Regions from separate parts of the Terribacillus jepli genome, predicted to be linked through region 1. Evidence: riboswitches for the same ligand, from Rfam matches in the RefSeq annotation. Region 1 holds a riboswitch; the other holds the start of a gene.
The links. Region 1 has a riboswitch for S-adenosylmethionine ahead of AB1K91_RS04315 (methionine biosynthesis PLP-dependent protein). Riboswitches for the same ligand answer to the same signal wherever they lie in the genome.

Region 1 (3,415 bases):
CATGCCTGATGAAAAAGCAAAAGCATGTGTGCCTCCCTCCAGTTCTGTCGCCTTTTTCTCCAGTGCTGCTCGTGTCGGATTACCAGAACGGCTATAATCGAATGGACCGAAAGCATCGAAGCTTTCCTGGTGATAAGTGGACGACAGATAAATCGGGACGTTCACGGAGCCTGTGGGCTGCTCTTTGTGTAAACCACGGATACACGCTGTTTCTAAATGTTGTTCTCCCATAAGATGACCTCCTAATCCAATCTTTCGAATGCTTGCTGCAAATCACCGATCAAATCTTGCGCTTCTTCAATCCCGACAGAGAAACGAAGCAGCCGGTCGCATATTCCCCTCGCCTCTCTTTCTTCAACAGGGATATCCGCATGGGTCTGTGTCATCGGGTACGTGATGAAACTCTCCACTCCGCCAAGGCTTTCGGCAAATGTAATGATGTTCAGGCTGCGAAGGAACGGATCGACCCATTTGCTGTCCTTGACCCGAAAGGAAAGCATTCCTCCCTTACCTGCATAGAGGACATCCTTCACCTTCGGCTCCTCTCTTAAATACGCCGCGATGTGTTCAGCATTGGCTTGGTGCTGCCGCATTCGGAGTGGCAACGTCTTCAAGCCGCGGATGAGAAGCCAGGCATCAAGCGGGGATAGTACCGCACCCGTACCGTTGTGCAGGACCGACAGACGCTCTGATAGCTCTTCGCCTTTACTCACGACGAGTCCAGCCAGTACGTCGTTATGACCGCCGATATATTTTGTTGCACTATGGATGACGATATCTGCTCCTTGTGTAATTGGCTGCTGGAAATATGGCGTCAGGAAGGTATTGTCGACAATCAACAACAGATTGTGTGCTTTTGCCAACTTCGCATACGCTGCAATGTCAATTTCCTGCATCAAAGGGTTTGTCGGTGTCTCCAGGAAAATCGCTTTTGTCTTATCCGTAATCAACGCTGCTGTGTCTTCCACTGTTCGAAATGGAGCGTAAATCGCAGTCACTCCGAATGAATTGGAATAGAAGTCGAACAGTCGATAGGTGCCTCCATAGATGTCCTCCGGTACAAGCAATGAGTCGCCAGATCGGAAAAGTGATAGTACGAGTTGAATGGCTGCCATACCCGAACTGCAGGCAAAAGCCCTATCTCCTTTTTCAAGCTCAGCGAACCCATCTTCCAGAACAGACCTGGTCGGGTTCTTCGTCCGGGAATAATCATAACCGGTTGATTGCCCGATTCCGCCATGCGCATAAGCAGTGGAAAGATAAACCGGAGGATTAACCGCGCCTGTCACTCCATCACTTCGATTTCCTAACTGTACAAATGTTGTCTCCAAGCTACTTCCCATATTGTTTCTCACCCTTCTCTTGAAAAAAAAAGAACCTTCTCCCCAAAAAGGAAGAAGGTTCAGTGATAACCGAATCAGCTTCTTATCTTTAAGGCGGATACCTTTTGGATTTAGCACCGTGTCATGACAGACTGGTTGCTGAGACATCATAGGGCCAATTCCCTCCGCCTCTCTTGATAAGAAAGTACTATTTATTTTTTAATATATAGTCATGTTAACATACAAGAAAATTCAGTCAATATTTTTTTGAAATTTTCCATCAAATATAAAATTTCTATTGAATTTCTTAGCTGGACCACATATCAAAGTCAGAAAATAGGATTGACACCCAGAAGTTTTCGGTCTATCCTTTTCTTTACAACTGATATTTCTTATCCAGATTGGTGGAGGGAATGGCCCTACGAAACCAAAGCAACAGGCTGCAGACCGCAGTACTGTGCTAATTCCAGGTGTTTGACACTGAAGATAAGAAGAGCGGAAGCTTAAAATGGGCCCTCTTCTGACGGAAGAAGGGTCTTTTTTTAAGAATAAATCCGATTAAATTCATTGGATATATCAAGATTATTACAGGAGGGTAATAGATGGAAACCATCAAGCAGGCACTAGCCGAAGTACATACGTATTTAGAAAGTGATTTCCCGGAAGTTGTCGAATGGAGACGTTATCTGCATCAGCATCCCGAATTGAGTTTTCAGGAGACAGAGACTGCCCGTTTCATCGCGGATAAACTGCGCAGCTTCGGCTATGAGGATATCCAAACGAATATCGGCGGTCATGGAATTGTCGCCGTACTATCAGGAAAAGAAGCAGGACCGACAATTGCCCTCAGAGCCGATTTCGATGCCCTGCCGATAGAGGATGAGAAAGAAACAGCGTATCGATCCAAGACGCCTGGCGTGATGCACGCTTGCGGACACGACGGTCATACTGCTGCTTTGCTTGGGACTGCCAAAGCATTGATCAAACATAAGGACAGCCTGAAAGGCAAAGTTGTCTTCCTTTTCCAGCCAGCTGAAGAAGTCCCGCCTGGCGGTGCCAAGGCAATGATAGAAGACGGTGCACTTGACGGTGTCGACTATGTCTATGGCGCTCATCTTAACTCTGCTGCCCCTGTCGGGAAGATCGGTGTCGGCGAAGGATTCAAAATGGCTGCTGTGGATAAATTCGCGATCACCATCCAAGGAAAAGGCGGTCATGGCGCAGCTCCTCAGGAGACAGTCGATCCAATCGTCATCGGCAGTGATATCGTAAGCGCCTTGCAGAAGATTGTCAGCCGCAGAGTCAGCCCGCTGGAATCTGCAGTGCTGACACTCGGTGTCTTCCAGTCAGGGAATGCATTCAATGTCATTCCGGATACCGCAAAACTGGAAGGCACAGTCCGGACATTCAATGCTGACATCCGCAAGCAGGTCAGGCAGCAGATAGAAGCAATCATTTCCGGGATTACGAGCGGATTCGGTGCCACTTATTCCATTGATTATTTGCATGGCTATCCTGCACTTTATAACCATCCAGAAGAAACTGCTTTATTGCAGCGGCTGTTCTCTGAACAATTCGGCGAAGAACAAATAATTGACCTTGAAACCGGGATGGGCGCAGAGGATTTCGCTTATTACCTGCAGGAAAAACCCGGCAGCTTTTTCAAAGTCGGCTCCCGCAATGAAGATACCGCCACACACTATCCGCATCATCATCCGAAGTTCGACATCGATGAGCGAGCACTGCTCATCACCGAGAAAGCATTCACGAAAATCGTATTCTCGTTATTGGGAAGCTAAGGGGGAAATGTCTTGAAAAAGAAACTCGCACTTATACTATTCGGCTTAGCGGCCACCATCGCCCTGTTCGGGTGCTCCAGCAATTCCAGCAGCGGTTCCGGTGCAAGCGGCGGCGAACCTGTGGAAGGCGGCGATTTGAACGTTGCGATGACAGCAGATCCTGACACGCTTGACTGGATGTATTCCGGCGAAAGCGCTGCGAGAAAAATCGGCTGGCATATCTATGAAGGTTTGTTCGCATTGGATAAGGATTATCAGGCACGTCCTTTACTAGCTGACGACTACACCGTCAGT
Region 2 (3,415 bases), on a different contig from region 1:
GGAGCAAATCAAGAATGGAAGATGTCGTATTCGGATCCAGTGCACTTGTAGCTTCGTCACTTAACAGCACTTCCGGTTCTTGAGCCAGTGCTCTGGCAATAGCAACCCGCTGCTTCTGACCACCAGATAATTGGGCTGGATAGACATGCTTCTTTTCTTCCAGGCCAACGATTTTCAGATATTTATCAACACGTTCCTTGATTTCGTGCTTCGGCACTTTACTCAGCTTCAGTGGTCTGGCAACATTCTCGTATACTGTTGCTGTCGTCAGCAGATTAAAATGCTGAAATATCATGCCGATCTTCCCTCTAGCCTTACGAAGCTGCGATTTCTTTAGTTTGGTTAGATCTACACCGTCGATGAATACTTCCCCTTCAGTCGGACGCTCCAGTAAATTGGCACAGCGGATCAGGGTACTTTTCCCTGCTCCGCTGAATCCGATCACGCCATAGATTTCACCTTTATTGATTTTCAAGGAGACGTCTTTCAACGCCTCCACCTTTTTCTTGCCGGTGGTAAAGGTTTTCGATACATTTTTTAGTTCAATCATAGTGATTCCCCCTTACCAGCTTGGAACGACGGATCCTTTGAATTCATCTTCCACAAACTGTTTTACTTCATCAGACTGGTAGATTTCTTGAAGCTTTTTCACGATTTCATCGTCCTTGTTCGCTGATCTGACAACGAAGTAGTTGGACCACGGGTTGTTTTCTGATTCCTCTGCAAAGATAGCATCATCATTGATATTCAAGTCAGCACCCATCGCAAAGTTTGTGTTGATTGCCGCTGCTGCTACTTCCGGAAGCTGGGCTGGAAGCTGGGATGCATCCAATTCAACGATTTCCAGATTCAACGGATTCTCTACGACATCTTTGGCCGTTGCAGAGTTCTCAGCCTCAGGATCCACCTTCAATATTCCTGCTGTCTCAAAGAGTTTCAATGCACGGTATTCGTTGGCAGGATCATTCGGTACAGCGATTTTGTCGCCCTCTTTCAATTCGGAAACATCAGATATCTTATCTGTATAAATACCCATCGGGAACGTAAGCGTTTTGAATACTTCTTCCAATTCATAACCTTGATTCTTCACTTGATCCTCCAGGAAAGGAAGTGTCTGATAGCTATTTGCATCCAGACTTCCGTCATCCAATGCACTGTTTGGTGTATTGTAATCATTAAAAGTCTTTATTTCGACATCGATGCCTTCATCTGCAGCGAGTTCTTGTACTTTTTCCATCACTTGCTCATGCGGGCCGCCGCTGACGCCGACCAATATTTTGTCATCTGCCAGGGCAGCAGATTTATCATTGCCGCATGCCGCTAAGAATAATGCTAATAATCCGATAAGTCCAAAGCTTAAGATTTTTTTCATGTTGCTCTCCCCTTTTTCTTCGCTGTTATCAACTACAATAAAAAAGCGCCTCTCTGGATTAAGAGAGGCGCATGTATATGTATGCACTAATTCTCTTATCTCTCAGTACGGCTAGTCGCCGTCTGCAGGAATTAGCACCTGATCACTGATCTGGTTGCCGGGCTTCATAGGACCTGTTCCTCCGCCGCTCTTGATAAGAATTTCATTATACTTTTGTTGTTGATCTGTTTGTTACTTTACCTTCCAATCTTAACATTGTCAATATAATTTCAAAAATTATAGAAAAATTGTTTCGTTGCCTTATAGGCAAGATGGGGGAGAACCGTATAAATGCAGCTATTTTGTTTGGCTACACAGACAGTATGGTTCACGTTAACATGATTACATTGGATTAAAACAAACGATTGATCAAGCTGCAGCAGACGACAGGATTCTGCTCCTTTTCCATGTCAATCTTGAGTTGAATGACGAACTCCCCCCCTGGATAGGACGGCCATTATCATATATTGAGATTGTTTGTGAAAGACTTGCGATCAAAAAGGATTGACAGTCCATTTCATCACCTAACAACGAATAGCCCGGAAAAGATGAACAAAGATCAGCAGCACTTTCCATTCATCCTCGGTAAAGATTATCGAGAACCAGTCGCGGAATCACAAAACGCAGTGAAATCATGTATTGAACTTCCCAAGCAATGTTAAAAAGCCGGATGACAGACATCCGGCCCACTGTGTACAAGGCCTCCCAACACATAAGTACACCATATCTATTCTCTTTGTATACCAAAGCGGGCATTGATTTGACCTCGCAGCATTTGCTGGCGGCTCTCTCGTTCCGCTTCCTTCCTTTTGTCCCTCAGCATCTGCTGGCGAATTTCGAAGGTTTGCACACCCTCTTCCCTTTTGTTGGCGATTTCGATCAATTGCTCTACATCTGAAAAAGAGTACTTGCGATTCCCCTTCGCTGAACGTTCCGGAAAAATGAGCTTGCGTTCCTCGTAATAACGAATTTTACGTTCGGTCAGACCAGTCAGCTCGCTCACAATGCCGATTGTGATCACTTTCCTGTTCTTATAAGAAGGCTCATTACTCATCTGTTCACCTCATCACCATGTGCTGTTACTTTATATTATACCGAAATTATCCCAGCATCCCAGCGTTATGTTAGGAAACCTAACAAACAATAAAAAAGTTCGTCAGCATCGCTTACACGTTTGATGCATCGTAATTTGGATATATGTATACTGAGCGTAACAGTGAAATAAGAGACCAGAAAGGAGCGTCATGCACGTGGCATATGATCAGGAAGCCCTTGATTTAGCCCAACAGATTGTTGAACTCGACTTGAAGCGCGATGAGTGCTGGGAGAATCTTGCAGCACTTGCTGGAGATAGAGCATTCGAACTACTTCGACTCGTTCAGAATAGATGACACGCAAAAGGAGACCTGAAATAAAGGTCTCCTTTCCTCATCTCACATAATTCGGATAATCCGTGATGATACCATCGACACCTGCACGGATAAGCGGCTGAACTTCTCCCGGCGCCCGGACTGTCCATGGCATGATACGCATTGCGCGTGAATGGATCCTGCCGACCAAGGTGTCATCAAGTGTCACATTAGTGAAATGGGTATTTACATAATCTGCATAAGCAGCAATTTTATCAAGCTTACGATTAGTAAGATCTGCACTTCTTGATGTCAGCACACCAAGCGGCACGTGCGGCAGAAGCTGCGAAAGATAAGCGACCGATCCGAAATTGAATGATTGCAGGATAACTTCTTCATGCAGCACATTAGCCAGTTCATACCGCTCCAGTAATTCCGCGCAAGCTTCCTCCACTCCGTCATAAAGTTCCGGCGATTTCAGTTCGATGAGGAACTTTGTCTTTCCCTTATACCGTTTTATTACATCCTCCAGGAGAGGGATACGCTGTCCCTCATATACGGAATCATATCCACCGCCAACATCATAGTCCTGCAAAGAAGCAAAGGCAAGGTCCTTCACATATACGGTCTCTTTTGGAGCATTGGCTGCCGTACG

Region 2: it holds a riboswitch for S-adenosylmethionine, as region 1 does, so the genes downstream of both, AB1K91_RS12110 (MetQ/NlpA family ABC transporter substrate-binding protein) here and AB1K91_RS04315 (methionine biosynthesis PLP-dependent protein) in region 1, are expected to answer to the same signal.

What each region holds. Positions count from the first base shown of each region.
Region 1 is NZ_JBFEGH010000003.1:29,052-32,466, reverse strand. It holds gene AB1K91_RS04320 (aminotransferase class I/II-fold pyridoxal phosphate-dependent enzyme) at 1-231, opposite strand, end outside; gene AB1K91_RS04315 (methionine biosynthesis PLP-dependent protein) at 243-1,343, opposite strand; SAM riboswitch class I at 1,423-1,526, opposite strand; SAM riboswitch class I at 1,712-1,815, shown strand; gene AB1K91_RS04310 (M20 metallopeptidase family protein) at 1,925-3,121, shown strand; gene AB1K91_RS04305 (ABC transporter substrate-binding protein) at 3,134-3,415, shown strand, end outside.
Region 2 is NZ_JBFEGH010000010.1:34,799-38,213, reverse strand. It holds gene AB1K91_RS12115 (methionine ABC transporter ATP-binding protein) at 1-550, opposite strand, end outside; gene AB1K91_RS12110 (MetQ/NlpA family ABC transporter substrate-binding protein) at 563-1,372, opposite strand; SAM riboswitch class I at 1,465-1,572, opposite strand; gene AB1K91_RS12105 (MerR family transcriptional regulator) at 2,139-2,465, opposite strand; gene AB1K91_RS12100 (hypothetical protein) at 2,662-2,802, shown strand; gene AB1K91_RS12095 (glycerophosphodiester phosphodiesterase) at 2,840-3,415, opposite strand, start outside.